3 regions of the Cytobacillus solani genome follow, and region 1 is predicted to be linked to each of the others. Evidence: riboswitches for the same ligand, from Rfam matches in the RefSeq annotation. Region 1 holds a riboswitch; each other region holds the start of a gene.

Evidence for each region. Region 1 has a riboswitch for cobalamin ahead of FI644_RS19565 (anaerobic ribonucleoside triphosphate reductase). Riboswitches for the same ligand answer to the same signal wherever they lie in the genome.
Region 2: linked by a shared signal. The riboswitch ahead of FI644_RS06315 (ABC transporter substrate-binding protein) and the one ahead of FI644_RS19565 (anaerobic ribonucleoside triphosphate reductase) in region 1 are both predicted to bind cobalamin.
Region 3: linked by a shared signal. The riboswitch ahead of FI644_RS07185 (ABC transporter substrate-binding protein) and the one ahead of FI644_RS19565 (anaerobic ribonucleoside triphosphate reductase) in region 1 are both predicted to bind cobalamin.

What each region holds. Positions count from the first base shown of each region.
Region 1 covers NZ_CP041305.1:3,897,806-3,908,795, forward strand. Annotated here, with positions in the region: gene FI644_RS19550 (MBL fold metallo-hydrolase) at 1-46, opposite strand, end outside; gene FI644_RS19555 (hypothetical protein) at 255-341, shown strand; gene FI644_RS19560 (methyl-accepting chemotaxis protein) at 482-1,960, shown strand; cobalamin riboswitch at 2,126-2,308, shown strand; gene FI644_RS19565 (anaerobic ribonucleoside triphosphate reductase) at 2,521-4,395, shown strand; gene nrdG (anaerobic ribonucleoside-triphosphate reductase activating protein) at 4,392-4,841, shown strand; gene FI644_RS19575 (YciI family protein) at 4,889-5,203, shown strand; gene FI644_RS19580 (SLC13 family permease) at 5,441-7,279, shown strand; gene FI644_RS19585 (DUF1450 domain-containing protein) at 7,491-7,772, shown strand; gene FI644_RS19590 (hypothetical protein) at 7,779-9,011, shown strand; gene FI644_RS19595 (VanZ family protein) at 9,069-9,227, opposite strand; gene FI644_RS19600 (DUF418 domain-containing protein) at 9,358-10,407, shown strand; partial or broken gene FI644_RS19605 (sensor histidine kinase) at 10,398-10,657, shown strand; gene FI644_RS19610 (hypothetical protein) at 10,787-10,981, opposite strand.
Region 2 covers NZ_CP041305.1:1,245,976-1,257,076, forward strand. Annotated here, with positions in the region: gene FI644_RS06305 (heme ABC transporter ATP-binding protein) at 1-448, opposite strand, end outside; gene FI644_RS06310 (FecCD family ABC transporter permease) at 452-1,492, opposite strand; gene FI644_RS06315 (ABC transporter substrate-binding protein) at 1,489-2,493, opposite strand; cobalamin riboswitch at 2,662-2,850, opposite strand; partial or broken gene FI644_RS26765 (excalibur calcium-binding domain-containing protein) at 3,356-3,484, shown strand; gene FI644_RS06325 (MATE family efflux transporter) at 3,571-4,944, opposite strand; gene FI644_RS06330 (ECF transporter S component) at 5,415-5,936, opposite strand; gene FI644_RS06335 (S8 family serine peptidase) at 6,180-10,127, opposite strand; gene FI644_RS06340 (hypothetical protein) at 10,863-11,101, shown strand, end outside.
Region 3 covers NZ_CP041305.1:1,422,740-1,433,840, forward strand. Annotated here, with positions in the region: gene cobD (threonine-phosphate decarboxylase CobD) at 1-674, opposite strand, end outside; gene cbiB (adenosylcobinamide-phosphate synthase CbiB) at 649-1,614, opposite strand; gene FI644_RS07175 (adenosylcobinamide amidohydrolase) at 1,611-3,080, opposite strand; gene FI644_RS07180 (FecCD family ABC transporter permease) at 3,084-4,061, opposite strand; gene FI644_RS07185 (ABC transporter substrate-binding protein) at 4,108-5,085, opposite strand; cobalamin riboswitch at 5,201-5,387, opposite strand; gene FI644_RS07190 (hypothetical protein) at 5,532-6,308, opposite strand; gene mgtE (magnesium transporter) at 6,497-7,855, shown strand; gene FI644_RS07200 (FtsW/RodA/SpoVE family cell cycle protein) at 8,162-9,352, shown strand; gene FI644_RS07205 (sulfite exporter TauE/SafE family protein) at 9,393-10,265, opposite strand; gene FI644_RS07210 (Dps family protein) at 10,453-10,890, shown strand; gene FI644_RS07215 (pyridoxamine 5'-phosphate oxidase family protein) at 11,043-11,101, shown strand, end outside.

The sequences.
Region 1 (10,990 bases):
CGGGAATGTATTTATAATCACTGCCATAATTCATATCCTTATCCATTGGCTGTATCCTCCTTTAGATTAATTTCATTGATTCTTGGAAGCTGTTATTAGTATTTAAGGGGATATTTATTTTATACATAGGTAGGATTATTTATGGAAATAAGGAAAAAAAGATTACCTATTTAATGCATTATTTCTGCATTTAAAGTGAAAAAAGGGCAATCCCTTTATTTAAGCAGAATAAGATTAGACCTATAATAGATCAAATATTCCCATTTGCAGATATCCAACAGGCACATTATCATATGGAGGCAAATAAGAATATAAGGAAATTAGTGATACTTGTTAGCTAAATGAAGTTCAATTAAATTCTAATGTTTTAAAGAGATCCACTAGGAAAATAAATTGTTCCAGCTTTTATTATTTTTATCGAAAAATACCTAACATAGCCGATAATATTAAAAAGTAATTATTATTCTAGCGGGGGAACAAAATGAATGCAATCGAACAATTAAAGCTAATGGATTTGAAAAGTAAAAACAAACTAATGCTAACAATATACTTGATATCAACGGTCATTGGGTTAATCAGTATGTTCGCATTAGACCCGAAATCTATAATGACTATGCTAAACCTAGTACAAGTAATTATCTATCCTATTGTTTATTTTATGACGAATAAAAGTAAGAGAGAGTATTTATTTCCCTATGTAATTGTCATAGGAATGAATACATGTATGTTGATTACGACTTTAATAACGGGGGGCAATCTAGCTGGTGTTATTAGTGTATTTTTCTTTACTATTTTTGCTGCAGTTCCCTTTAATAAAAAAATCTTTGGAATCGGTATTGTTTTTGGTTTAATCATCCTTTCCTATAATAGTTTTTTTCCAGTAGCAACATACGCTTACTTGAAAGAGGAATTTGCATCGTTTTTCCTAATATATTTGCTATCAACGGTCCTTTTAAGCGTTTTAATTCATTTGAATGATAAGCAATACAAAATGCTCCAAGAATATATGGATCAAGAAGAAGCAAATTCAAGAGCAAAGGAAGAACAAAAAGTTAAGCTTGAAAAAGAGCTGTTTACCATTGTAGACAGTTTAAGTAAGGTGAATGAAAAAATTCAATTTAGTGTATCTTCACAAGATGAAATGAGAATTGCCATAAGTGAAGTTTCAGCAGGCAGCCAGGTTCAGAGTGAACAAATCTCAGGCATTGCTACCAATGCACATAATAATTTAGTGGTTTTGAATGATATGAATCAGTCAACTAAGGAACTTATTGAAGAATCTGTTCAATCTAGTATTGCTGCTGAGGAAGGTCAATTGAAAGCAAAGCATCTAATGAATGAGATGGATAACTTACAAATGGTTATTAAGGAGCTTAATAAAAACTTTAGGACATTAACTCAAAAAATTGAAGAAACAAATCAATTTGCACAACAAATTCAGCAAATTACAGAGCAAACAAATTTATTGGCATTAAATGCTTCAATTGAGGCTGCGCGAGCAGGTGAAGCAGGGAAAGGATTTTCTGTTGTAGCAGAAGAGATTAGAAAATTAGCTGATACAACGAAAGTAATCACAATTAAAATTACTGAAAATCTCGTAGAGGTTAACAAAACAAATGAATTAGCCCAAGGAAATATGAAAGACAGCAGTGTGAATTTGAACCAAAGTGTCGAATCATCTAACGAAGTGGAAAAAAAATTCTCTGAACTTCATTCAATGCTGAAAAAAGTAAATAAAAAGTTTCAGGAATTTGACACTCTGTCTAAAAAAGTGGGAAGAAATAGTGAAAAAGTTGAATCATCTACAAATGATTTTGCTGCAATTATTGAGGAAGCAACAGCAAGCTTGCAGCAAGTAAATGCATCAATTGAAACAATCACAGCAGATAATCGATTAATCGCAGAATATATCCAACAAACAGCAGAGAGTGCAGAAAATATTAAGAAATCATTTATATGAGAATAAGTGATAACGAGAAGAGTGAAATTGGTATGGTGCTGATTTTACTCTTCTTTTTTTTACTTACGATTAAGATAACTATTGTCAAAATAAAGTCAGTTCAATATAATTAAGATGCAAATACGATATGTTGTATTTGTTTTATGGTAAATACACTATATATAGTGTTAACCAGATAAATGAGGTGCTCTTTCAAGGGCTGAAAAGGGAATCTGGTGTGAAACCAGAACTGTACCCGCAACTGTAAATGCTGATGATTCAAACAAGAACCACTGTCGTTTTTGATGGGAAGGTGTTTGAAAAAAATGAAGCATGAGTCAGGAGACCTGCCTTATTTATACCGTGTTATCTTCTTCGGGAGCTGGGAGGATGGAACGATGGTAGATTTGTAGAATTTTTCTGCAAGTGTGTCAACGTGATGTCAGCCATTTCTCTAAAGAGAAGTGGTTTTTTTATTCTCTTATTATCCTTGGATACATCATGGTTTAGAAAAAGTAAGGAGGTTAAAAAGCAAACCACGTAATTGAATTTTTGGAAAATGAAGTAATGGGGGAGTTACAATGGGACAATTAAGCTACAAGGTGAACAAAAGTACATGGGGGTTAATTAAGAGTTTTGAGGAAATAACAAATGCTTCAGATCAAGAAATTATGAATGAGAATGCAAATATGGACGGAAGATCTCCAATGGGTCAAATGAATAAATTTGGAAGTGAATCCGCCAAATTCTATGCAATAGAGCATCAACTGTCGGAGTCGATAAAAAATTCTGTATTGGAAAATTATATTCATATTCATGACATGGATTACATGCCAATGGGTACGACAACTTGCTGTCAAATCCCTCTAGGTAAGCTTCTTTCTACCGGTTTTAATACAGGGCATGGCTTTATGAGGCAGCCGCAAAATATTAAAAGTGCATTAGCTCTTGCATCAATTATTTTACAGGCAAATCAAAATATGCAGCATGGCGGACAAGCTTATCCGATGTTTGATTATGATTTGGCTCCTTATGTAAAGTTAACATTTGAAAAGCATTTAAGCCGAATTAATGGGTATGAAACAACTTACACAACCGAAGAAAAAGAAAAAATTGCTTGGAAGGAAACTGATCAAGATGTATACCAGGCATGTGAGGCATTTATTCATAATAGTAATTCCATGCATTCACGAGGAGGTTCGCAAGTTCCATTTATTTCAATCAATTATGGAACTGATACGTCAAAAGAGGGCAGGATGATTACTAAGAATATTCTATTAGCTACACAAAGTGGGCTGGGAAAAGGAGAAACTCCGATATTTCCTATTCAAATATTTAAGGTGAAAAAAGGAATAAACTTTGATCCTGATGAACCTAATTATGATCTGTATCAATTAGCATTAGAAACAACAGCCAAGCGTCTTTTTCCGAATTTTAGTTTTATTGATGCTCCCTTTAATCTTAAATATTACGATGGAACGCCAGAAAGTGAAATTTCCTATATGGGCTGCCGTACAAGGGTAATGGCAAATCGCCATGGGGAGGAAAATAGCATTGGACGGGGAAACCTTTCCTTTACAAGTATAAACCTTGTAAAAATAGCATTAACAAGTAATAATGAGGAACAATTTTTTAATAAATTGGATTATTATTGTGATATTGTCATTCAACAATTATACGAGCGATTCTTATATCAGAGAAAGAAAAGCGCACAAGATTTTGCCTTTTTATATTCTCAGCGGATATGGCGGGGAAGTGAGGAACTAGGGAGAGAAGATACACTCGAAGAAGTGCTCCTGCAGGGGACATTGTCCATTGGATTTATTGGACTTGCCGAAGCTTTAAAAGCCTTAATTGGCACTCATCATGGAGAGAATGAGGAGGCTTGGAAACTTGGCTATAAAATTGTTGAATTTCTAAGAAAAAAGGCGGATCAAGCAGCTGAACAGCGTAATCTAAATTTCACACTTATAGCAACACCTGCAGAAGGCTTATCAGGAAAATTTACGAAAAGAGATCAAGCTGAATTTGGGGAAATAAGGGATATAACGGATCGATCTTACTATACTAATTCATTTCATATTCCAGTCTATTATCCAATAAAGGCGATTGATAAAATTAGAAAAGAAGGCCCCTTTCATGAGCTCTGCAATGCCGGTCATATTACATATATCGAATGTGATGGGTATTTAAAAAATAATCTTCAAGCCATAGATCAGCTAGTAAAAGCTATGTACGATAATAAGATTGGCTACGGTTCTATCAATCATCCAGTAGACTACTGTAAGAAGTGCAGCTATTCTGGCATTATTCATAACGAGTGTCCAAGCTGTCATACGACTGATGAATCGGATATTTCTAGAATTCGACGCATTACAGGGTATTTAGTAGGTGATATGTCTAAGTGGAATGTTGCTAAAAAACAGGAAGAAAAAAATCGAGTAAAACATTTATGAAGGTAATGGGCATACATCATGATTCTGTAGTTGATGGAGTAGGATTAAGAACTGTAATATTCTTCGCAGGATGTCCACACCATTGCTTCGGCTGTCATAATCCTGAGAGCTGGAATCTTAAAAACGGGAAAGAAATGTCAGTGGAGGAGATAATGGATGAAGTACTGTCAAATCCACTCACCGATATTACTTTATCGGGAGGAGAACCATTCTATCAGGCGAAAGAGGTAAAAGAACTAGCAAAGGCATTAAAAAATCTTAATAAAAATATTTGGATATACAGTGGATATAAATTAGAACAGTTAAAAAGCTGCGAGGATAAACATGTCAATGAATTGTTGGAATATTGCGATGTGCTAGTGGATGGTCCATTTATAATAGAGAAAAGAGATATCACACTGCCATTCCGCGGAAGCTCCAATCAAAGAATTATTAAACTGAACTAGAGTAGTTTAACAATGTAATAAAACTTATTATAGAAGGAGGTTATCGAATGGAGAATAGCCCCTATGATAGTAATGTTCTTTATGTAATTTTATTATCTATTAATCATGGAAAAAAGCTAACTGAACCAGTCATCCGTGAACATATTTCATTTTTAAGAAAACTTGATGAGAAGAATCAGTTAGTTCTTTGCGGCCCTTTTCTTGACTATAAAGGCGGAATGGTGATAATTCGAGCAACATCCATGGAGGAGGCAAAAGCAATAGCTGAAGCTGATCCATTTATAACATCTGGGTTGGAAAGCTATGAAATTCGTACAATGGAGGTTTCCTCTGAAGAGAACAACCATCTTGGTATGGGATAAGAGTTGTATAACATCTAAGTTTTGGCCGTTGGTGTAACAGTACTAACGGTCTTTTCTTTACAATAATGGTTTTCTTTATCCATATACATAGTTAAAAGACGTTTGTATACAATTTATGAACTTTGCAGTAGCAAAATGATTTTCTTGAGAACAATACTTATAATGGAATAGATAGGAGAATGGAAGTACAGTAGCCTATTCATCAGATGATTTTAACAGAAAGGGTTTACTTTTAAAATGCAGCTTATATTAACATTTGTCATTCTAGGTCTAATAATCTTTCTTTTTATGAGTAATCGTATCCGTGCAGATTTAGTCGCTATTCTCGCATTGCTGGCATTTGTTATTGCTGGTATTTTAGAGCCTGCTGAGGCACTGGCGGGCTTTTCGAATTCAGTTGTGATTATGATTGCAGCATTATTTGTTGTAGGAGCGGGGATTCTTCGTACAGGTCTTGCAAGAAAGGCAAGTAATTTGCTTTTGCGCTGGACTAGTAATAGCGAGAAAAAGTTATTTTTTCTCTTGCTAGTCATTGTTGCTTCTGTAGGAGCCTTTATGAGCAATACAGGGACGGTAGCGATTATGCTGCCAGTTGTTATCAGTATTGCTGTAAGTATGAAGGTGAGCTCATCAAAGTTTTTGATTCCACTTTCTTATGTTGCGAGCTTATCAGGATTATTAACACTAATCGCTTCTCCCCCCAATTTAATTGTCAGTCAAGTCCTTGTTGATCATGGTATTGAGCGACTTCGTTTTTTTGATATTACGCCAGTCGGTATTGCGGCAGTCATAACAGGAATTATTTATTTAATGATTGTCAGAAAAGCCCTGCTACCGAATAGCAACAATAAGAAACAAATGAGCAATACTCAACTTTCTCCAAAGGAACTCATTCAGCATTATCATTTGGACGAGAACTTACATCGTGTTCATGTACTAATTGAGTCCCCGATGGTGGATCGGCCATTATCTGAATTGAAAATTCCAGCATTGTATCATCTTTGTATATTGAAAATTGACCGTAAATCAGCTGAGGGCAGGAATCTTTTACCTATTACCTATCAAGAAATGGCTGGACCAAAGAGTGTCATACACGGTAAAGATATCCTCTATATTCAAGGATCGAAAAGCCAAGTAGAGAAATTAGCCAAAGATTATCAGCTTGTGTTTGAAACAGATCAATCAAAGAATGATTTAGTTTCAAGTCAACTTGGTATTGCTGAAGTACTGTTAACACCACATTCAAGTTTGATTAATGAAACGATTGAGGATATTGGGTTTAGAGAAAAATACAATTTGAATATTATTGGAATTAATCGAAAAGGCACTTATATTTTAAAGGATATGTCCAATGTACGACTTCGTTTTGGAGATGCTCTCCTTGTACAAGGCTCATGGGAAGAAATCGAATTGCTTTCAAGAGAAACCAAAAATGTTGTGGTCGTTGGTCAGCCGAAAGAGCACGCAAGCGTGGCAGCAGCAAATGGAAAAGCACCAATTGCTGGTGGAATCATGCTTTTAATGATTGCAATGATGATTCTGGAAGTGTTCCCAACTGTTATTTCTGTATTAATCGGTGCTGTTCTTATGATCATCACTGGGTGTTTACGAAATATGGATGATGCCTATGGCCATTTGAATTGGGAAAGTATTGTGTTAATCGCCTGCATGCTCCCTGTGGCAACGGCATTAGAAAAAACAGGGGGAATGGTGCTTCTATCAGAAGGTATTATAGATGTAGCTGGCGGGTATGGACCATTAGGTGTGTTAGCTGGTATTTATTTGATTACAATGGTTTTCGGTCAATTTATTAGTAATACGGCAACTGCGGTGTTATTTGCTCCGATTGCGATGAATGCGGCTATGAATATCGGGGTTAGCCCCTATCCATTCTTAATAACGGTAGCGGCTGCAGCGAGCATGGCATTTGCAACTCCAGTTGCATCCCCAACAAATGCAATGGTCATGACAGCGGGAGGATATAAATTCAGTGACTTTTTAAAGATAGGAATCCCCTTACAAATAGTCATGTTCCTTGTTATGATGTTTATCATTCCGTTAATTTTTCCATTTTAATCAGGCGCTCTCCTTAATGGATAAGCGCCATTTTTTGTATAGGAATATTGTAATTCTGAACTTTATGTGAAATTATTGAGCTTTATTTTAAATTTAGGTGTCTTAGAAAAACGAAATATTTGATTGCCTAATTAATTTAGAGATATATTTAATGCAGTTAATAATTATATGGTTTATAAAAGATTCCAACTTAATAAGGAATGTGACTGCTATGAAACGATTGACTAAATTATTTTCAAAACAAAAAAAGGTTCAAATTGATTTTTGTGAAAAAAATCTTGATCGGTTTTTAAACGAAGAAAATAGCCCTGATTATGAGCGTTTCCTGAATCAGAATCATATTCAATATAAGGAATACAGCTGTCAAAGCAAATGTGAGCAGTGCAAGAAATCCCCATATGCGATTGTAGACGGTGAGTTCATTGCAGCAGAAAATTCCGATGAACTCTTAGGAAGGCTTAAACATATCGCAAGTAACAATAATAAGGAGTAGAGAGCAGTGCCAAGATTATTTGTTCATTTTACATTTTTCTTTTTTACGCTAACAGCTTTGTCAGGTGTTTGGATGCGTATTGTCCCATTTAATCCGACTACTTCGATTCCGTATGAAAATGTGCTTCATGGGCATTCCCATTTAGCTATTCTAGGATGGGCATTTTTGGGTGCGTTTATTATTTTCCTGTCTGTATATTGGCGTACGATTAGGCAGCGGAATCAGGCAATCGCACTGACCATGACGTTATTTTTTACATCCCTATTGATGTTTGCCGCTTTCTTATACCAGGGGTACGGTATCATTTCTATCGTCATGTCTAGTATTCATATTTTTGTAGAATATTGGGCAGCAGTATTTATTTTACGGCAATTAAAAATTCAGAATGAAGTGCCAAAGTCAGGGTTATTATTTATTAAAGCCTCTTTATTAACATTAGTTATCTCATCATTTGGCCCATTTTCACTTGGATATATTTCGGCAAACGGGATTAAGGATTCGATATTCTTTGATGTTGCGATTTATTTTTATTTGCACTTTCAATATAATGGCTGGCTATATTTATTCTTAGTCGGTATGTTTATCATTCTTGTCCATTCGAAAAATATTTTTATTCAAAGCTCTTTTATAAGCTATGGATTTTGGTTCTATATAATCTCCTTGTTCCCAAGTTATTTTTCTAGTATTTTGTGGGTCGATTTAGGTGAAATCAGTATGATCCTTGCAGCTATTGGGAGTATTGGACAATGGATTGGAGTTATTTTTACCTTGGTTGCTTTTAAAGCAATTGGAGGAGAGCTTGCCCGTCACTTTTCGAAATTTACTATAACTTGTCTTTACATAACCTTTTTGTTGTTGTTTTTTAAAAGTACAATGGAGTTAGGATTAATATCGCCTACTTTAGCAAATTTAATCTATGATACGAGAAGTATTGTTATAGGTTATTTACATTTTACTTTATTAGGCTTTGTTAGTATTTTTATTTTAGCTCAATATCAGATGATGAATATTATCACTTCTAAATGGTTATCTATTCTCGGTTTTTCAATTTTTTTTGCAGGATTCCTTCTAAATAAACTTCTATTATTCGGCCAAGGACTTCTTCAATGGCTTGATTTTCCAAGATTAACTTTTGATACAGGTGGCCTTTTACTTGCAAGCGGCCTACTATTAATTGGGATTCTCATTCTTTGGCTTTCTTTTTTTCAGAAAAATAATAACCGTCTAGTAAATCATTAGTTGAATAAGAAAAAATAAGCCCGTTCGCAATGAATAAAAGCGAACGGGTTTTGCTGTTTAATAGAGCTGAAATATTCTTTTGAATGCAGGATAAAGTAAATAACCAATAAAAATTCCAAACAGATTTAAAATAAGATCGTCAATATCTAAACTGCCGCGATGTGTGATAAATTGCAGAATTTCTATTAAAGAAATGAATAGAAAAGGTATTTCTATTGGATGGCTCCGTTCGTAAACGGAGTTATTTTTATTTAAGGTTTATGTAAGGTTTACATTCATTTCGTGTAAGGTAGGTGAGCTATGATGATTATACAATTATAAAACAATTATTAAGGAGTTTAACAGAATGAATCCATCCATTACACAAAAAGAGAGAATCATTTCATTAGACATTATACGTGGAATTGCGTTATTAGGTATTTTGTTTATTAATGTAGGAGCATTTAAGATTGTTATAGAAGGGGGGCCAATGCCAAACTATAGCGGGATAAATGGCGTGATTGACATTTTAATTGATATCTTTATAGAAAAGAAATTCTTTTCGATTTTTTCATTTTTATTTGGAATCGGGTTTTATATATTCGCTTCCCGTGCTGAAAGCCGTGGAGACAAGCCAAGACTACGATTTTTCCGACGTTTAATGGCTCTGTTATTGCTGGGGATTATTCATATATTTATTTTTTGGGGTTCGATCCTAGCAATATATGCCATCATAGGTTTATTTCTTATCCCTTTTTACCATGCAAAGATATCGATAATAGGCAAATGGCTTGGGGTAATCATAAGTCTTCATATTATTTCGAACCTAATTATGCTATATGTTTCTGATATAGGTATATTAACTAATATTATTGCGTTTCTTGCTAATGATGTAATTGCCATCTTCATTATGTTCTTATCAGGATTTTTGGCTGCAAAAGCAGAATGGATTATGCATATTAGCAAGTGGTCCAAACAAATTAAATGGATACAAGCGGGGACATTGCCTCTATTTATTGGATTCTCTATTTGGATATGGTTTTCTTCCCAAGCAAAAAGCCAAAGTCTCGATACAATCATTTCATTAGGTGTATTGCCTACGACTTTATTTTACTTATCTACCTTATTTTTAATCTTAGAAAATAAACTCATTGCGAAATTTCTCCAGCCAATTGCGCGTGTAGGACAAATGGCTTTTACTAATTATGTAGCACAAAGCATTATTGGGCTGGTAATCATCTCAGTTTTAGGTCTTGAGGCTGTATCACCAAATGATATTATCATCATTTCAGTTTTGATTTATGCCCTCCAAATCATCTTTAGTGTCATTTGGTTTAAGTACTTTAAGATGGGACCGCTAGAGAAGGTATGGAGATTTATGACCTATGGAAGAATGAGTAACCTAAAATCATCGTAAAAGTCGAAAAGAATGCTAGAACGACTATTAGGATTGAGGATCAAGGAAAAGGAATAAAAAAGAAGAATTGGACAGAAATTTTGACCGCTATTATCGGGGCACAAATACTGGAGAATCACACAAAGGATCTGGTCTAGGAATGGCAATTGCGAAGGATATCATTAGGGCACACAATGGTGAAATAAACGTCAAAAGTTCACTTGGATGTGGGACAACGATTGAAATTTTTATAAGGACTGTAATCAAATAGTTAAAATCCAGTGAAACAAGTAAGGTAACATTAATAAACCTGTCAAAACCCTTTTATAACAAAGGTGTATTGACAGGCTTTATATTTTCTATAGATTGCAATGTTTATATTTTCTATAGATTGCAATGTTTATATTTTTCTAGAAAATAGCTTTAGTAACGGATGCATTTTCCTATCTATGATTTTTAACTCATTCATTAATAAATCATCCTGATGCTCAGCTAACCATTTCTTTAGTTCATGTTTGTCCTGACAATGGGTTAAATAAGTTTGTCCGCCTTTTCCGACAGCGTTAACAATAAATCTACAAGAGGATTTCCTCATGCTTTCCCG
Region 2 (11,101 bases), 2.6 Mb from region 1:
CAAGGGCTACTCGCTGCCGCTCTCCGCCGCTTAAGTTTTCAAGTTGGCGATCACTCAAATCATTCAGCCCCATTTTATCGAGAATCGCATCGATAAGCCGATCAATGTCTGTTGTTTCTTCTCCAAGCCAATTTTGAAAAGGAAATCGTCCCATCTCGATTACTTCTCTAACTGTAAATCCAATCGGAGGCAGAGATTCCTGCTGCAAGACAGCCATCCATTTGGCTAGTTCTTTTCGAGTATATTGTTCAATCGGTTTCCGATTAATTTCAATTTTTCCAGTCATTGAAGTTTCCACACCTGACAATAGCTTTAGTAACGTGGACTTTCCGCTTCCATTCGGTCCAATAATCCCCAGGCATTCTCCACGTTTAACTGAAAAGCTAATTTCCTCAAGCACTGACTGGTTGTCAAACCGTTTACTCAGCCTATCGACTTCAATAATCATCCATCAATTCCCCCCTGACATTTGCTTGTTTCTACGAAGCAAGTATGCAAAGAATGGTGCACCAAGAACGGCGGTCACAACCCCGAGTGGAATCTCCGTCGGGCTAAGTAATGTACGGGCAATTGTATCAGCCCAAAGCACGTATATTGCACCGAAGATCACTGTCAAGGGGAGTAATAGTCGGTAATCTGGTCCAACTATTAATCTCACTAAATGCGGGACAACAAGTCCGACAAAGCCAATCGTCCCAACGATCGATACTGCAGCAGCAGTAATTAAGGTGGAAACGATCAATACAACTAGCCGTGTACGCTTAATATTGACACCTAAATGCGCAGCCTGTCTCTCTCCTAATGCGAATAAATTTAATGTTCGTCCATATGATAGCAACACGACAATCCCAATGGCTAAATAAGGCATGAGCACAAAGGTAAATGACCAGCCTCTAAGAGCTAAACTCCCCATTAGCCAAAAGACGATTTCATTCACCACCTGATCGGACATGGACACCATAAAGGAAACAATGGCACCTAAAAAAGCAGAAACAACAACACCAGATAAAATGATGGTTTCTAATTTATACTTTCCTTGTACATTGGCTAATCGGAGCACAACAAGCAAACTGATTAGCCCGGTCACAAATGCAACAAGCGGGATGGTCCAAGTACCAAATAAAATTGTATGAAACCCGAATAAAATTAAGAAAGCTGCACCTACTGCTGAACCAGATGCTACCCCAAGCGTATACGGGTCAGCTAACGGATTGCGCAATACTCCTTGAAAACCAGCCCCAGCAAGTGATAAACACGCTCCAACAAGGATAGCAAGAAACACCCGCGGCAAACGAACTTTTAGAATAATTTGCTCCGATGAGGCCGCCCAGTTTGTCTCTATGACATCTTCTAAAAATGGAAGCTGGTGTAGTATAATTCCCCACACATGCGAAAGAGGCAGATTGGCTGATCCAAGTGACAAACTAACAACCACTGAAAGAAGAAGGAGAACGAAACCCGCTCCCCCCCATAGTGCTAATCTTCTTTTCATTTCTTAAACAAATCCGGATAAATGGCCTCAGCCATTTGTGTAAGTGCATCTGTTATTCTCGGACCAGGTCTAGACATTATATTCCCTTCTATTCCTGTCAAGCTGCTGTCTTGAATGGCTGTAATCTTCTCCCAACCATTTCTTGATGTAATTAGTTCTTCTAGCGGTTTGCCAGACTTATCATCAACAGTACCAGCAGTATACAAAATCACATCTGGGTTATCCTGGATGATTTTTTCTTCATTGATTGCGTTCCAGCCTTCCAAATCTGAGGCAATATTTACTCCTCCGGCCATCGTAATCAATTCATCCATAAATTCACCCTTGCCCACCGTCCAGCCTGGGGAAAATTCGATATATACTTTTTTCTTATCTTCTTCTTTAATAGTTGCAGCTGCTTCTGTTACTGTTTTAATATCTTCCTTCATTTGTGCCACTAGCTCTTCTGCTTTTTGCTGCGTGTCTGTAATGACGCCAATCTGGATAATATTGTTTAAAATATCGTCTATCTTTTTCGGCTCCGTTTTATATAAAGGAAGACTTAACCCACGAAATTTCTCGACAATATCATCTTTCATTGAAATGCCGCCTATCACTAGATCTGGATCGGCCGCGATAATTGCTTCCTCATTCGGCTTTGTTACCCCTCCAACTTTCGGCTTTGTTAACGCTTCTTTAGGGTAATCATCAAAATCTGAGACTCCGTAGATTTTATCGCCCAGGCCTAAAGCAAACAGAATTTCCGTCTCTGACGGAGAAGTGGAAACAATACGCTCAGGTGCTTTTTCAAAAGTTAATTCCAGACCCGTTGCATCCTTCACTGTAAGCGGGTAGACCGTTGCTTTCTCACTTGTTTCGTTTTCGGAACTTCCGTTATTTTCAACTTCTGACGATGCTTTTTGAGCAGAGCTGTCCTTTTCTGCCCTATCATCTCCTGACCCACAAGCACTGATAGTCATCGCTACTAGCATGGTCAATAGTAATGCCAAAAACTTTTTCATACCCATTCCTCTTCCCTTCATTTATGGTTCGAGATGAGCTTGATATCTTGAAGTCTTGTCCTGAACAACGAAAAAAGCCCTGCTTCCATTCGGAAACAAGGCATGCGAAAACCAGACAAATAAAATAAATTTATACTGATTAAGCCTATCCTTTTCCACGAAGGATTTCGTTGGCAAGCTAAATAGGCAGGTTTCCTGGCTTACGGGTAACATGACTTCCTCTCCTTCCCATTCCATATCTGGAACAGTGGTACTGCGAGGTTATCCCCGAATAACAGTGGCGGGACCGCGCCGGATTCACACCGGCTTCCCTTTTAACCTTATCCAACGACAAGGCACCTACTAGCTATGTAAGATTCAATTGGTCAAGCAATATTCTCAACTCGTATTATAGCATTGTTTTGAGTTATTTGAATATGGAGTTTAGACAAGCAAATCAAACGAGTTTGAAAGTCTTATGAAGAAACTAATATATTCGCCATGCTTTTGTGGATATTGGCCGTCATCCTCAAAATATTGGCCGTTCTTTCGAGTATTTTGGCCGTCATCTTCAATATATTGGCCGTCTTTACGATTATATCCGCCATTATCTTCATAAAGAACTAAAGTTAAAAAACGATAAGCTATCAAAACAAAATGAAAAACTAAATAAAGAATGAAAGAGATGTCAACTAAGGTTTCAGCTGTTGAAAGTGCGGAAGCTGAAAAAACGAATCTAAACAAACATATCACAGAGCTGGAATCTAAAAATAAATCGCTAGAAAATGAGGTAAGCAGCTTAAAGGATCAGCTTGCAAGTATGAATACATCAACAGCTAGTTCTAATGCTAATGAATCATCCACTAGCACAACTTCTTCAAGTGGAGGAAGCGAGTACTTTTCAAATTGTACAGAACTTAGACAAGTATATCCAAATGGTGTTTCCTCTGATCATCCAGCTTATCAGTCTAAAATGGACAGAGATAAAGATAATTATGCCTGTGAAAGATAAGAATTGCCCTTTTGGGCTTTTTTAATCAAAGCAAAAAAAAGTGGACGAATCTTTTTATCGTGACTCGCCCACTTTTCTCAATTGCCTTATAATCCTCTATCTGTTGCCATTTCATACTTTGCTGCCTTTTTCTTTAACCATGGCTTAGATAACCAGCGTCTTAGCGCAAAGATTCCACGAATCCATTCATCAAAACCTTGAGCTATCCAAATTCCAAGTAACCCTAATCCAAAGATAATTCCGAAAAGGTAGCTAAATATGACCGCGACTCCCCACATGCAAATAATGCCTATAACAACAGGGAAACGAACGTCGCCGACAGATTTTAAAGACCCCATCAATACAATATTCATCGCACGTCCAGGTTCAATAAATACAATGGCCCAGAGAACAGGGAGTCCAATCGAAATAATGCTAGATTCGTCTGTAAACACGGCTAATACTGGCTCGCCAGTAAGGGCAATTGCTAGCGACACAACTAACGAAACAACCATCGATATTTTTAATGTCTTAAGTCCTCGTTTTAAGGTTCTATCATAGTCCTTCGCTCCAATATAACGCGCAATCAGCAGCTGAGTCCCTTGTGCAATCGCCATGGTGAATAAATAGCAGAGCATAGAAAGATTAATAATATACACACGAGCCGCCAGCGCATCGTCTCCAATCATGGCAACAAAGCTTGTGATCACAATTTGCGAAAGCTGGTAGGAAAGATTTTCTCCAGCTGAAGGAATCCCGATGTGAAAGATTTCCTTAGTATCTGTTTTACTAATAGAAAAAATATCTTTTATAGAAAACTTTAAATATAAAATTTTATAAACAAAGTAAAGCAAAGCTAGAACGAGAAATATCCTCGCAATAATGATAGAATACGAAACGCCTGCAACCCCTGTTACTGGTATACCAAACCAGCCTTTAATTGCAATAAAGTAACCTGTAACACTTATAATATTCATCATGACCGTCATAACCATTGCTTCTTTTGTATGACCATAGCTGCGTAAAACAGCACTCAATGCAAGGGAAATAGCTTCAAGTACGAGCGAGCAGCCTGTAGTGGTTAGAAATGTAAGAGCAAAATCATAAATCTCCCCACTTAACCCGTAAAATCGTAAAAACACATCACCAAACAATACAACAACAACAGTCATCACGACGCCAACCCATAAATTTATACCAAAAGCGGAACGCGCAAGCTGGCGTGCCCGTTTCAATTGGTTTGCACCTAAATTTTGACCAATTAAAATCATTGCCCCAATGACAGTTACATTAAAAATTAAGATAAAGATATTAATAATCTGATTAGCTACCCCAACACCCGCAACAGCCTTATCCGAATATCCACTTAAAATTAATGTCGCAATAATCCCAACACTCATATGCAGAGAAATTTCAATAAATAACGGCCATGTAATACTAAACAATGATTGATTTTGGTACTTGTTATTTTCGCTTGACAATAGTTAAACCTTCTTTTCTAAGAGAATATGAAATTTAGTTTACCTAAATTTCGTATAAAAGGAAATAGACAAGATTATTGAAACTGCCTCATAGAATGGTTCTGCAAGACAAAAGATAGTAATAGGAAAAGGAAATTGTCTCATAGGACGGTTCTATGAGACTAAAGGTAGTGATAGGAATAAGAAACTGTACCATAGAATGGCTCTTGCTTATTTTAAGCATGTTACTATTTATTTGTGGTACTTGATATTATATTTTTCATTCCAAATTATATTACCCTTTTACTTCTAATTCCTTTAACGTATTCGAGCAGATGCGTAGGTCAATTGAGCATCATAGGTAAATATTTTATTTTCCTAAAAATAAAATGGCTCAGTTTATTAGAAACTGAACCATTTTAAATCTCTCTCTTTTCATTTTTATTGCTGGAAATTCTTATAATAACCATCTTTTTTTATTTTGTTATCTGTTATGCAAATTTCTTTAAGCGTCCTACAAGAGGAACTACAATTATACCTGCTATTACGACCTGCATAATGTTTCCGGGAATAGAACCAAATGGAAGTACCCAGTTACCATAAATAATTACTTCGGTAAAATAGTAGCCAACAACTTTTATTATAAGTGCAGCTGCAACTGCTAAAGAGTTAACTAGGACTCTTTTGCCAGGTGCTTTTTCGGAAATAAATCCAGCTAAAAAGCCCATTAAACCAACAATGATAAATGTAAATGGTGCCCATACTGCCCAGCCAGATATAAGATCAAAGAATGCCATTCCAAAGGCACCTGCTATAGCACCTGTTTTTTTTCCGTAAACCAAAGCTGCTATGAATAGTGGCACGTTGCCCAGATGGATTAGACCACCGTTCCCCATAATTGGGAGCTTTATGTTAATGAACATCGTGGCTACCAAAGTTAATGCAATGAAAAGTGCATTAATGACTAAGGCTTTTGTTTTAGTTGTTTCTGTCGGAACGAATGATGTATTCATATGATAAACCTCTTCTTTTTTAAAAAAATAATATCATACAAACATATAATTAATAAATGGGAAAAACTATTAATTATTTTCATATTTGTATATTAGTTAATAGCTACTGACTTGAATCCAAATTACAGTTCTCCTGCTTTTAAAAAAAAGAAAGAAGAGCCAGCGATGGAAATGCAGACTCTTCTTCTATTTTAAGTCATTTTACAAGGCTGAATGTTCTGAATGTTTATGCCCTATTGCTACTTATGGTAAAGGTCTAGTCGGTCTATCTCCGCCAGCTTGTGCAACGGCAGCCGTTATTGTCACTGTGTTCTCACCGTATGTGACAGTTATATCTGTAATCCCAGCTGCCTTACCCAAGATAACACCATCCTTAACCGTTGCAACCTTTTCGTTGGCGACTTTATAGGTAGCTTTGGCTGTTACATCTTCTTCAGTTGTTTCATCACCAATTGTTGTTACTTCTGTGATTTTCACACTGCCTGTCTCGCCTTCATTAATGAGAATGTAGTTCTTTTCAGCCTTCAGGCTAACAGTTTTTTCTGGTTCAGGTTCACCTTTAACCACTGTCACGGCTACCGTTGCGGAGTTTTTGCCGTAAGTAATTGTAACCGTTGTTTCACCAGTAGCTTTCGCCTTAATGACCCCTGCTTCTGCAGTTGCGATTGACTCATCGGCTACTGAATATGTGGCTTTAGCTGTTACATCTTCTTCAGTAACTTCGTCGCCATCCTTCGTTGTTTGGGTTACTTTAATCGCCTCCGTTTGGCCTTCTTTAATCGTTACTGCTGATTTATCGACGGATAGGCTAATTTCTGGCTCTGAACCTGGCTCTCCATCAACAACAGTAACAGCTACTTTCACTTCGTTTTTGCCATATGAGACTGTAACAGTTGTTTTACCCGCAGCTTTTGCAGTAATGACACCAGCTTCTGCTGATGCAATTGCTTCATCTGCCACTGTATAAGTAGCTTTAGCTGTCACATCTTCATCCTTTGATTGGTCGCCATCTTTCGTTGTTTGTGTTACTTTTACTGTTGCGTTTTTACCTTTTTCAATTGTTACATCTGATTTGTCTACTGATAGGCTGATTTCAGCTGCATCTACAGTGAAGTCTGCTTTGCCTTTGTTTCCAGAAGCATCTTCTACATTTACTGTAACTGTTTCTGCTTCTTCAGTTAGTTCGATTTCAAATGAACCGTCTTGGTTTAATGTTAATGGTACTGCCGTGCCCGCCTTACCATCTTTTGTGATGACATAAGAAGCCTTAAGTTTTGTATTGAGGTCGTAATGAAGCCCATACGGTTTTAGGACATCATTGTAGTCAATGTACTTATCTGTTACTTGGCCGGTCAATTTATTCTCTGCCACTTTACCCTCAATTTCAGGTTTTGTTGATTTTACAATAATTGGGCCAACATAATCACTGAGTACGTTTCCTGATGCTGCCTGTGCATTATAGTCAATTGTATAAAGTCCATCAGGAATGTTTTCTGCCCCAGTTCCTCCCCAAGGACGATATTGTCCATTGATGCCTAATTGATAAGAGCCTGCGCCTAATGAGTTAGCTGCATGTAAGTAGCCAATATAGCCATCGCCATATTCTCCGCCCTCAGGATTTTGAATATCCCAAATTTCAATATAGTTAGCTAGGACATCTCCTGTAATGGTGAAGTAAAGCATAGCAGAATCTTTTATTCCGTCCCCATTAAAGGATAGATCTGTTTCTGTAATTCTCATATCTTTTATTTCAACGGCTGGTGCTCCACCAAAGTCAGCAGCAAATGGCAAGGATACATGATTTTCGCCACCGTTAACATGGATATAGCCTAAGTATTCGTCTCCCGCTTTTGCTGCAGCGTTTTGCGAAGCTGTTAATGTTACGTTTAATAGCTGTTCGCCATTTGGCGCTAATGTAAAGGACGACTTGTCAATTGATAATGCTGCATCAGCAAATGACTTTGTTACGTCCACCTCCACACTGAAGTTTCCACCCGCTCCTTTAAGGTCTTTCACACGAATTTGCTTCGTAACTGAAATGTCATTGTCCAGTTTTTGCGGACCAAATGTCACGGTTCCTTTCAGGTTTGGCACAATTTCACCGCTTGCATCAAGCACAGCTTCATCCTCTGCATAAGCAAGTACACTTGGGAATGCTGCAGCATAGGCATCCACACGTCCTGCCCCTTGTGAAAAGACATCATATTTGCTTGTATCTAGGATGTTTGCAGTATTAGAAAGGGCTACTTTTACATCAAACGCATCCCAAGTTGGGTTAGCTTGTTTGATTAGTGCGGCAATTCCAGCGATATGTGGTGTTGCCATTGACGTTCCTGTAGAACGATCATAAGATTCTTCATAGCTTGCTTCAGGGAAATCCCATTTGTAAGCTGGTACAGAAGACATGATATTCGTTCCAGGTGCTGTTACATCTGGTTTAATATCAAAGTTCGGTGTGGACGGGCCACGTGAACTAGAATCATTGACTTCATCACCTTCAGAGCGCTCCTGGTCGAAGTTACCGAATGTGACAGTACCTTTTCCTGCCTTAAGTGCCTCACGAATAGCCGTTCCATCTGTTGTAGACATATCGATTGACGGAATGAATGCAAATGAATCACCTAAAAATACATCTGATACGCCTGGTGCATTCGTTCCACCTGAGGAGTTATGAATAATTGTTGCGACTGCACCGTTTTCCTTTGCATTGGCAATTTTATCAACGAATGCAATATCCCCACGGGCGATGAGAGCAACCTTTCCTTCTACATCAATGCCGTTAAAGTCAGCCTTATTACCTACTCCTGGGATAGCAACAAGCTCAAACTCTCCAGCTAATTGATTCTGTAACTCTTGTCCAAATGTTGTACCCATGAACTTCAATTGTTTAGCAAAGCTATAGTCGTTACCAACTTTAACCGTTACTTCCCCATTGTATTGCGTTTCTGGATTTGTCGAGTTTCCAACCGCAATTCCAAGACGAGCTGTTGATGGAGTTCCCATTGTCCCACGGTTTGGTCCATCGTTACCTGTTGCGATGACAGAGATCACTCCAGCCATCATGGCATTGTTAATCGCAAATGATCCTCCGTCCGTTTCTGAGTTAGGGCCACCACCAAGTGAAAGGTTAATAACATTCATTTTTTCATTAACTGCATGTTCGATGGCTGCGATAATTCCTGACGACGATCCGCTTCCATATGCTCCAAGTACGCGGTAAGCATATAGGTCGATTTCAGGGGCAATTCCTTTAATTCCATATTCATTGGCACCAATAGCAGCAATTGTTCCTGCAACGTGTGTGCCGTGATCCGTATAGAAGGCACGACCCTGTGCATTAAATTCTGGCTGGTTAGCCGGGCGCTCTTTCGGTGAAGTTTCACGTGCATCATCATCTGCTCGTTCGCGAGTATAAGTAGAGCTATTCGGAATAAAGTTTTTTCCACCCTTATAAATTCCTTGGAATTCTGGGTGGTCCGGATCTATCCCTGTATCAAGTACAGCAACTTTGATTCCCTTTCCTTTGTACCCCTTATCCCAAAGCTTCTCAATCCCTAGGAAGGAGATGCTTGTATTCATCTTTGCCTCATAATCTACTACCTTTTCAAGGTCAGATGATGAATCCGTTGGCTTCTTATCATCTAATGCATGAACGATTGCATCTGGTTCTACTAATGTAATACCTGTAATTTCTAGAAGTTTTTTGAGGTCATCCGCTTTTACTTTGGCAGCAAAGCCGTTAAGAACAGTATCATAGGCAAAGCCTTTATCAAATGAGATGCCCTTAACTCTCATTTCTCTATCGACAGATGCTTGCTGTCTCGTTATTTTACTGCGGATTTGTGAAAGCTGTGAGTTTGATAGTGTTTTTCCTTTTAGCTCTCCAATCCCTTTTTCTAGTGCTACAGGCTTTTCCGATAGGTGAATGATAACTGGAATCTTTTCAGCACCTGATTTATCCTGTAAATCTTTATGCAGCTGTGGTAACCCTTCAGAGGCCTCCAGTTGTTCTGCGATTGCTGCCTTTAGCAGCATGTTTCTTTCACTCTGTTGCTGTTGCTTGAATGCTTTCTGCTCGGTAGTTTTTGTTCCCGTTTCTGTTTCTGTCGCCGATACAGGCATTACTAGTGATAAAACCATAATAAAAGCTAGAATACTACTAAATAGCTTTGTAAACTTTCTTTTCCCCAATTGACTTCCTCCTTCTCCTCTTTTGTCCGTTTTGACGAACACTATTAATCTATTCACTTCCCTAAGAATTAGAATCTATTTCATTCTCTAAAGTTAAAGAATGAAGAGATTTGATGCAAAAGTTTTCAGCCTCCCCTTCATTTTTTATTTACCAGTTACAATAATTCTCACACCTCCAATTGTTCTTCATAAAGAACACAATGGTCAAAAAAATGAAATGAACGTAAATTCGTTTCATTTAATTGAATTATACAACAATATTCCGAAAATAAAAACATTAAAACGAATGTTTTTTTCTTTATTAAGAACACACAAGTCGTATATAGTCAGAAAGACTTATTTCTTTCTTATCAGGCGCTTTTTCTTGATTTGTAACGCCAATTTTCAACACTAGATTTACTTAATGCTAATTACCCCATTAATTTCTAATTCTTGGATAGAGTATGGTTGTGTTTTTATAAAAAAATCGTTAAAATTAACATTGCGTTCACTATTAAGAACAATAAGACTTAAACTTGCTTCACTCCCCCCTTAATGAATGCTGAATATCTGAATTACAAATTAGAAAAGCTGATAGAGGAGGAAAAAGGATTTTGCAAAAGTATCATTGAATGTTCTTTTCTATTTTCCTTGAATAAAGATAATGATGGTTGTGTTTTTCACTAGGTTATTCCTATTCTCTATAGATTTAAGAAAGTGGAAAGGACCTAATTATAATAATAGGAGGATGATACAATGAACAAAAAGAAGTTAATTGGCTGCATCCTGACAGGGGTATTATCAGTTGGGATTGTTGGTGGGATGGGAGTATCGGCATTTGCGGCGGCTACTCAGGAAAACGATAAAGTGAAGCAATCTGCAAAAGATGTATCGGATACTTTAACGCAAGAAAGGATTCAAAAGATTAAGGATGAGCTTAAAGCACTCAAAATTACTTTCCCTGAAGAAGTGGATAAAGATGTATTTCTTGCTAA
Region 3 (11,101 bases), 2.5 Mb from region 1:
AAATAGCCAAGGCGTAAGCCGGGAATCGCAAACATTTTTGTCATCGATCGAATAATAAGAAGGGTAGGAAAGTTATTTATGTATGGAACGATAGATTCATAATCAATAAGAAAATCATAAAAGGCTTCATCTACAATCAATAGACAATCATTTTTCTCACATGCTTTGATTAATTCAAGCACCAGTATTTTGGGATAAAAAACACCAGTTGGATTACTTGGATTGCAAAAAAACAGCGCATCCGCCTTTTTCAGTTTAGAAGCTATTCCTTCCTGCCACTCCCAGTTGTCAGGTTCCAATTGGTGGTAATCGATTGTACAGCCATTGATCCGGCATGCTTCCTCATATTCCGAAAATGCAGGCTGAACAATAACGACTCTTTTCCCTGCCAGCATTCTGCCAATTAGCGAGATAATCTCGGCACCGCCATTGCCAATCAATATTTGACTTTCTCGAATATCTTCTTTTATAGCAAGCTTCTTCTTTAATTGATAGCCCTTAGGGTCAGGATAATCACTTACTACATCATAAAGCTGATCCCATTTCTCCTTTAAAATCCTTGGCGGTCCAAGAGGATTAATATTCGCACTGAAGTCTATCTTTTGGTCAGGCATCGGTATTCGTAATGCTTCAAATAAATAATGCGGGTTAGCCCCGTGTGCAGGCCATTTCAATGAGCATCCCTCCCAGCCATAAAAGTAATAGAAAAATAGGAACCGTACGTGCAACAATTGTATTCGCTTTAAGTATGTGACTCTTCTCTAAATGAATAAGAGGATCCCCCATTTTTGCCCGGTTAGAGACGATGCCTTTATAATAATTAATGCCACCTAGCTGAATTCCTAGGATTGCCGCAACAGCCGCTTCTCCCCAGCCACTATTCGGACTTGGATGCTTTTTTGCATCACGCCAGACAATTTTCCATGCCTCTCTGACATTCATATATTCGGGCTGACTGCTGACAAGCATACAGATAGAAGTAATTCTGCTTGGAATCCAATTCACAGCATCATCTAAGCGAGCCGAAGCCCAGCCAAATTCTTGATACTTTTCATTTCGATAACCAACAATGGAATCACATGTATTAATTGCCCGGTACATCAGCGCTAAAGGCGCTCCGCCAATCAGTGCCCAGAATAAAGGTGCTGTAATCCCATCACTTGTATTTTCAGCAACCGTTTCAATTGCTCCTCTGACGATTTCAGGCTCTTCAAGTTTATCTGTATCTCTTCCAACAATGTATGATAGCTTCTGCCTAGCCTCTTCTATATCTCCCTTTTCTAAAGGAGCATATACAGAAAGAGCGGCCTTTTTTAAGCTTTTCTGGGCAATAGCAGTAGAGATCAAAATTCCTTCTGCCACTATTCCAGCAAGGGGATGAATCCAAAAAAATAAACGAACGATTAGAAAGGAAATTCCACCTACAATAAGCAAAACCGTTAGCAGCATCCCAATTCCTTTCGCTCTTCGTGAGGTTCCCTTATTCCAGCTTTTCTCTAGTTTATAAATCAAAGAACCGATCCAGCGAACAGGGTGCGGCCAATTCTCTGGATCTCCAATTATCCGATCTAGTATACAGGCAAATGTAATAGCAAATAGATGAAAAGTAATCATTTCTTTTTCCTTTTTCTAGACTTTTGGATGGCCATCATTGTGCATTCATAGACGCCTTTTCCAATTAATTTTCCTAGCGGTGTAATCGTTCCGGCATAGTCTTGTCTTTGCCCCTTTTGAGTGGCCGCAATTAATATACTATCCGTTGAGGTTCCTGTAGCAACGGTTCCTGTTACTGCATCCATAACTTCTAGATCATGCATCGCTTTCACCTTCGCTTCAGTAGCAGTCATAATGCTTTGAATGAAGGCTTCTTCTGTTAATTCTCCATTAACAAATACCCAGGTATTGATTGTTCCTGGTGTCTTATTAAAGGTATGCTCCTCGCTTCTTGCTGCATCAATAGCATTTCCTACTCCTGCTGTCACAACAATAAAGGCAGAAAAATCATCCGCCTGATAGAGTTGATGGCTCACATCCTCAGGATAAACGGCTGTCATCATCCCAACTGTTTCCCCAGGTTCAAAGTGATAAGATTTTAAATAATTGACCATTTCTCTTCGATGATCACTGCAATCATAATCCTTATCCACATGCCTATTCACAAAAAACTGATGCCATCCTGTTCCAGATCCGACAACGCCAGAAGACATCGTTCGAAGCGGAATCGGACACTTAAGTGCAATATATTCTTTGGATACTTCTAATAAGGATTCATCAATTGTAAAGCTTCCTTTTTCCTCAGAAAGTTCTTCTGGGAGCAGCACCATTTGCGGTGCAGGTACTTTCGGATGAGGCTGTTTCTGTATCTTCGTTCGATAAACCTTCCTAATTCGTTCTTCACGGAGGACTTCATTTGGAGTATGGTTAATATTAATTTCACCATTTTCTAATAGCAGCAGCCGATCACAATATAATCCTGCTAAATTTAAATCATGAAAGATAGAAATGACGGTTAGTCCTTTCACCTTCGTCCATTCCTTCAGCAAATCAAGTAATTCTTTCTGAAAGGAAAGATCAAGGTGATTCGTTGGTTCATCAAGAAGCAAAATTTCCGGTTCCTGAGCAAGTGCCTGAGCAAGAAAAACCCGCTGCCTTTCGCCGCCTGATAACTCATGAATAGGATGATCTTCAAAATGAGCGACACCCGTTTGTTCCATTACCTGCCTCACGATTCTTTCATCATCCGCAGACCATGTTTGAAACCAGCCTTTCTGATGTGCATACCTGCCAAGCGAAACCGTTTCCTTAACTGTATAAGAAAAGCTCTGGGATGTATGCTGAGGCAGAACAGCAACTACCTTCGCTAATTCCTTTGCCGTATACTCCTTAATCGGGATTCCTTTTAAAAGAATTGTTCCTTCGGAAAAAGGAAGTATCCCGCTGAGCATTTTAAGCAAAGTTGTTTTCCCGCTGCCATTAGGTCCTAAAATTCCGAACAATTCGCCCTGTTCCAATTCAAAGGAGACATTTTTCAAGACTGAATCAACTGAATATCCGCCTGTTAATTGCTGTACACTTAGCATCATCTACCCTCTTCTTTCCTTTCTTCTATTCATCAATATAAGCCCAAATACAGGTGCACCAATAAGTGCTGTAATGACACCAATTGGCAATTCAGTAGGAGAAATAATGGTACGGGCCACAAGATCGGCCAGAATGAGAAAGCCTCCACCTGCTAAAATGGAGAGCGGCAATAAATGCCTATGGTCCGGTCCCCATAACAGCCTTGTTAAATGCGGAATAACAAGTCCAACAAACCCAATGGTTCCTGAAACCGCAACGGCAGCCCCTGTTAAAATAGAGCCCGCAATTAATATCGTCATTTTTCTTTTTTGGACATTTACCCCAATATGCTGTGCTCTTTCTTCCCCAAAAGACATCGCATTCAATTCCCTGCTGTTTATAAGCAAAAGAAGCGAACCAATGATAAAGAAAGGAAAGATAATTTTAATATACGCCCAGCCTCTCATTGAAACACTGCCTAGCAGCCAGCCAATAATTTGTCTTAATTCCTCACCCGTAAGCGCAATCATAAGCGAAATAAGCGACCCTAAAAAGGAACTAAATATAATACCGGTTAGAATGATTGTTTCTACTTTCATCGATCGGTCAATTTGGCGGGCAAAAAATAACACCAAAAAAATAGTAATAAATGCAAAGAGAATACTGAATAACGGCAGAGTAAACATGCCTGCAACTGGAATGGAAATACTAAAGAATAATGTCAATACCGCGCCAACTGATGCTCCAGAGGAAACACCCAATGTATAAGGATCAGCAAGAGGATTCCTTAATAAACCTTGAAAGGCGGCTCCCGCAATTGCAAGAGACGCCCCAACTAAGCCTGCTAAAATAACCCTTGGCAGACGAATATTTAAAACAATATTCGAATACATCGGATCTATATTTTCATTTGGTGCGATACGAAAAATTTCTGCACCAATAATTTTAATAATGTCTATCACCGGAACAGAGACTGTTCCTATTGATATCCCAAACAGCATCGCAATGATTAGAAATGCTGCTGCAATCAAGTAGGCAACGAACTTATTATTTAAATACTTCAGGGTAAACAGCTTTTGCAAGTTCCTCTACTCCTTCAACAAGCCTTGGGCCTGTGCGGGTAACCATATCAGAATCTACATCCACGACTTCCTTATTCTTCACAGCGGTGATATCCTGCCAGCCATCTCTGCTTGTTACATTTCCAACTGGATCTTCTGTATAATATCCGTGAGTTGTGATGATTACATCCGGGTTTCTTTCAATAATTGCTTCTGGGTCCATTGGAATCCAGCCATCTTCCGTTACAATGTTCTTCGCATTAATGGTCTGCAGCATGACGTCCATGAACGTATTTTTACCAGGTGTAAAAATTTCTGGAGCAGGTGCTACTTCAACAAAAACAGTTTTCTGATCCTCTGTTTTTATTTCCTGTGCTTTTGCCTTTATTTCTTCAAGTTTTTCTTTCATGTCAGCAACAAGTGCTTCTGCCTTATCCTTTACGCCGTTTGCTGCACCAATCATTTCAATGGATTGATACACTTCATCGAAGTTTTTCGCATCATTCACTACTAGTACCGTAATTCCAGCATCTCTAAGCTGCTGGAGGCCCTCTGCAGAATTATGTGCACCAGATGCATGCGCAAGGACAAGATTTGGTTTTAAAGAAATGATTTTCTCTACATTAAATTCCATGCTGCCAATCTTTTCAATTTCATTTACTTCTTCAGGATAATTATCGTAATCGTTCACTCCAACAACTAGGTCTCCTAATCCTAATCCGAAAGTGATCTCTGTATTGCTTGGAATCAATGATACAATTCTTTCTGGCTTCTCTTGTATGACAACCTCATTATCAAGCGCATCTTTGATGGTGACTGGAAATGCTGGTTCTTCCTTTGGAGCTTGTGTTTCCTCACCTGATACATTTTCATTTTCCTTTTGATTATCCAAACTTCCTCCGCACCCAGCTAAGAAACCAACTGCCAGCAAAAGTGCAAATAATAATGAATAAAGCTTCTTCATTCTATCTTTCCTCCTAATTGAAAAAACATCTCCACAATTGATATGGAGATGTTTGAATAGGCATATCTTCAAAAGAGGTATGAAACCTGTCAAACACCCCCTATCCTCGTAGGCTGTGGCGCAAAAAGATCAGGCAGGTCTCCTGGCTCATGGTCATTGCTTTACTGCTCCTTCCCATACATCCTCGTACAGTGGCCATTGCAGTATGCTCCCATTTACAGTGGCGGGACCGCGTTGGAATTACACCAACTTCCCTTTTAAGTCTTTAAACATTGAAAGACACCTATCTTTACATATGTATAAAATTTTCCGCTAATTTCGATTATACACGATATTTTTTTGTATTGACGAATAAATTTATGATTTTGTCCAATAAAGTCAAGACAACGGCGAATATAATAGATTTTAGCGGCTTAAACATGAGCTAAACGGGCAATTCTTCTTCATTATCGGCCGTAAACTTTCCATTCACGTGATTTTTTATCAAAAACCAGCTTGGCTTCACAAGGTTCTTTTACAATGTTTTCATATTCCTCGTACATGTCGTCCATGTTTGAAAAGTCACCGATCGTCCATACTGGTATTTCTATTCTTGTACGATTTTGTTCAATATCCTTAATGGAAATAAGAGCGCCTTCTCTCATCAGCGGTTTCAAAAGACGAAGGATATCACTTGAAATTGATGGATAAGACCGTTTCTTCTTTATCCCAAGCAATGACTTTTCAACCTTAATCTGCCCCATTTTTTCAGGAATGACTTCACCTAGTAAGGAATAAAAATCACTGAAATCGCGGTAATATGTTTTATTATACCAACCATCATCATGTGCCAGGTAGACATAACGATTGCTTAGATGATTATAAAAAGGGAGCTTTAAATGTTCTTTCAAATGACCAAGGTACAGCAGCTCAGCTATGGATTGACTTGGCAGTTCATTTAATGCTTCTTCTTCTTCAAAATCAATCCAGCAAAAATCTCCATATACATAGACATCTTCTTCCATTAGCTTTTTTAATTTTTCTTTTGGCACAAACTCATGCAAGGTATGCATATTAAAATCCCCATCTTCATAGCGGTGCTTCAGCAATAGAAGATTATTTAGCGTGGCAAACAACGACTGGGCAAACTGGGCAAACTCAATACCATAAGTAATTGTATAGTGTTCACGTTCATTTATATGAATATAAATAATATCACGAACCCCTTGATTCCTCTTTTTCAATGGTGAAACCTCCGTACATTGTAAATAACTAATAATAAGATCATATCAAAGTATAGCTTATAATAAATCTAATAATGAATATTTTTATTTATATTAACCATAACACATTTTATTCCGCGGCAAAATTTTTTATAATAAGCGTGGCATTATAATATAGATAAAGGTCCGGCGGAAGGAGTGTGAGAAGTTTGATACAAAGCATGACAGAAAATCAGATTACTCTTCACATTATAAAAACATTAAAAGAGAATAAGAAAAAGGAATTTGAATTGATTCTCGATGAATTACAGCCATATGATATCGCACATATTTATGAAAACCTGCCGGAAAAGCATCAAACTCGCTTTTTACTATTTATGAATATAGATTTGATTGCTGACCTGCTCGAAGAACTGAATAAGGACCGTCAGCTTGAGGTATTGAATAAACTAGGAATTGAAAAAACAGGGAAAGTCCTTGATTTAATGGACAACGATGACTTAGCTGTTCTCTTAGACGATTTATCACCAGAAAAAATCGCCTCTCTTCTTTCCGGCATGAAGAAGAGTGAATCAGACATTGTCCAGGATATTATGAAGTATCCCCCTGAAACAGCAGGACGATTAATGACAAATCGCTTTGTATGGATAAGGGATTACTATACGGTAATTGAAGCGGTTGGGAAGCTGAAATCCTTTGCTGAATTTGCTGAAACAATCAATTATTTATATGTGATCGACCAAGACAGAAAGCTTGTTGGAGTTGTTTCTTATCGGGATCTCCTAATCGCAGAACCAGATGAACCCATTCGAAATGTGATGTATGAGCGTGTGATAGCAGTAACCGTTACTACCGATCAGGAGGAAGTAGCTAGACTAGTTGAAAAATATGATTTTCTCGCTATTCCTGTTGTCAGCGACGAAAATGTCTTAATGGGAATTGCGACAGTTGATGATATTATTGACGTTGTCATCCAAGAAGCAAACGAAGATATTGAAAAACTTTCTGCTTCAGGAAAATCGATTGACTTTGAAACGAAGGCTTTTGTTGCTGCCTATCGAAGGCTGCCTTGGCTGATTTTATTATTATTCATAGGAATTGTATCAGGCAGTATTATTAGCGGTTATGAAGATACATTACAAAAGGTTGTTGCTCTTGCTTTCTTTATGCCAATGATTTCGGGGATGACAGGAAATACAGGTACCCAATCATTAGCAGTTGTTGTCAGGGGGCTCGTTTCGAATGACATTAATAAAAATGTCATTTTCAGACTCATTATGAGGGAGTTTCTTGTTAGTTTAATCATTGGAATTGTTTGTGGAGTTCTTATTTCTTTAATTGCATTTTTCTGGCAAGGAAGTGCCATTTTAGGAGCAGTAGTTGGCATTTCTCTGTTTCTGACATTAATCATCGGGACACTTGCCGGGACAATTATACCAATCATTCTTTATCGTTTGAAGATTGATCCTGCAGTGGCATCTGGGCCACTCATTACAACATTGAATGATATTTTCTCACTTGTTACCTATTTTGGGATTGCCACGATGTTTATTAATCATTTGATGTAATAAATTAAGGAAACCATCTCCCTTCTTCTTACGTCTTATATTATGTGATTAATTTTACTTAAAAGGAAATCGAAATACATTGAAAGGCTATTTTTTCTTTGTTACGATGGTAAGAAAAGCAGAAGTGTCTTGATAATCGCCGTACAAACTGGAAGGGCCGGTTCTTTCGATATAGGAAACACGAAGAGCGATAGCGATTCGATGTTGACTTATCGTAGGGAGGGGACCTGAAGTTTGATAGGCGATAGGCACTGGAGCTAGACAATTCTCGAGCAAAGGAATTGAACGGAAATAGGTGCATGGTAAATGAATAAGCCAAAAAAAGTTGCGGAACGATTTGATTGGACACTATGTCTGTTGTTATTTTTATTTTTTCTTATTAGCTGTGTTGCTATCTACAGCGGCCAAGCATCAGGACAATATGAAGGAAACTTTGTACTCGGACAAATAAAAAACTATGCTGTAGGTATTTTCATAGTTGCTGTTGTCATGTATTTTGACAGTGAACAAATTAAAAGACTTTCTTGGGTATTTTATGGGATTGGCATTTTACTCCTTATCGGGTTATTTGTTCTTCCAGATAGCATTGTTCCTGAGAAAAAGGGGGCATCCCTCTGGTATGTCACTCCTTTAGGGCAAATTCAGCCATCAGAATTTGTTAAAGTCTTTTTAATTATTGCTTTAAGTAAGGTTGTCGTTAGTCATCATGAAAAAATTACAACCAAAACGATAAAAACGGATATTCTGCTCCTCCTCAAACTTGGTATAGTTACGGTTGTACCTCTAGGCTTGATTATTGTTGATGATTTAGGTACGGCGCTTGTTATTATTGCCATCTTGGCTGGGATCATTATGGCATCCGGCATCACTTGGAAGATTATCGTTCCGATGTTCGGAATTGGCGGGGCTTTTGCTGGAGTCATTCTATATATGGTTATTGCTTTTCCCGAAATTCTTGAAAAATATTTAAAAATTGATACGTATCAATTCTTTCGGATTTATTCTTGGCTTGATCCAGTAAGCCATAAACAAGGAGCTGGCTTGCAGCTTTATAATTCATTGCTCGCAGTTGGATCCGGACTTATTACTGGAAAGGGATTTGGCGACAGACAGGTTTATATCCCTGACAGCCATACTGACTTTATCTTTAGTGTAATAGGCGAAGAATATGGCTTTATCGGTGGCAGTATTGTCATTAGTTTATACTTCCTGCTTATCTATCACTTAACAAAAACGGCACTTGATACGAAGGATCCTTTCAGTACCTATATTTGTGTTGGTATCATAAGTATGATTACCTTCCATGTTTTCCAAAATGTCGGGATGACTATACAAGTATTGCCGATCACCGGAATCCCTCTGCCATTTATCAGCTATGGGGGCAGCTCCTTAATGGGCAATATGTTTGCTATGGGACTGATCTTCAGTATTAAGTATCATCAAAAATATTATATGTTTGAATCCGATGCAAACTACGTCGCAAAAAAAACAAGCTAATCCAAAAGGAGAAGGGATCCCCTTCTCCTTTTGGACTTTTTTATTTATTTGCTGCCCATAACCTTTTTTTCACCCTTACTTTAATAATCGATCTTATAAAAAAGATTCCAGCAAAAACTGCTAAAAGAATAAGACCAATATAGCTTAAATCCACTAGTTTCATTACCACACTTACCAATGTTGCTAAATATAATACACCAAGCAATAGGCTAATTTCTCTGTTTTCATAATATTTAATAAGTCTTACACCAATTTGTGAACCAATTAATCCACCTGCTACTAATATGAATCCAATTCTGTAATCAATAGAAATTGTAAAAGCGTAAGACAGAAAACCCCACATAACAATTAACAACACAGCAAACATACTCGAGCTAACAGCTTCTTTAGGGGCTATCCCTAAAAAGGTAATAGCAAGGGGCACGATGATGAACCCTCCACCCACTCCAAGTGTTGTTGAAATAAAACCCGCAAACAAACCGATAAAGATCATTTTAACAATGGAAGGTGAAGCGGGAGGAAGCTTCCCTTTTGCTTGATTTCTTTTTCCTTGCTTTAGCATCTTTAATGCAAAATAAGCAAGAAGGAAAATGTAAAAAATAGGAATGGCTAATTCATCCCATCCTTTCATTTCAAGAAAAAAGACAAACGGCTTGGCAATTTGTGTAGCTGCCATCCCACTGATGCCTATAATCATCCCTTCTTTCCAAAGAATACTTTTCATACGAATATGTGCTATTATGCTCGAAAGCGAAGTACCAATTGTAAACAATAAGCTTGTCGCAATTGCTTCAAGAGGAGAAAAGCCCATTAACATAAGCATTGGTGTTAGAATGAATCCTCCTCCTACACCAAAAAAGCCTGCTAATACACTAATACATCCCCCTAATAAGAAAAATGAAAAAATCCCCATAAATACTCCTAACTTAGTACATTTTCTTCCTATTGTAAGTTATTTTTCTCATACATGCCTTTAATATTAATTGAGAAGTAAGATTTTACTTGTATAAATAACTTATTTATAATTATTATAATTTAGTATTGATTTTAATATTATATCTGTTATAATGTAATTAAGATAATAAGAGGAGGAATTATGAATGGAAAATTTATATTCAGCATTAAATGTACAAGTTGCTAACTGGAGTGTCCTTTATACTAAACTGCATCGTTACCACTGGTTTGTAAAAGGACCGCAATTCTTTACATTACATGAGAAATTTGAGGAATTATACAATGAATCTGCAAGTGTTGTGGATGAAGTAGCTGAACGTCTCTTAGCAATCGGCGGTGAGCCAGTTGCCACTATGAAAGAGTACATTACCATTGCAACCATCGAAGAAACAAAAGGTGAAACAAATGCAAACGAAATGGTTTCAAGCCTTATTAATGACTATAAACATTTAAAAACAGAAATTAAGGAACTTGCCGGGCTTGCTGAACAATATGATAATGATGTCATTAATGACCTAGCAGTTGGCCTATTAGTTAAATTAGATACACATATTTGGATGCTAAGTGCCTACTTAGGAGAATAATAGAAATAGCAGAAAAAGTCAGTGAATTTTGTCACTGGCTTTTTCTTATGTTAATGTAATAAGGAAATAGTATCGGAAACATCATATTGTTAGAGTTGAAGAATATAGTTAATTAAATGTATATGAAAATAATAGAAAAGGAGAAATATATTATGCACTTTAAGCATATCGTCACTTCTGAAGACGAGCTCCGCTCATTATTAGGCACTCC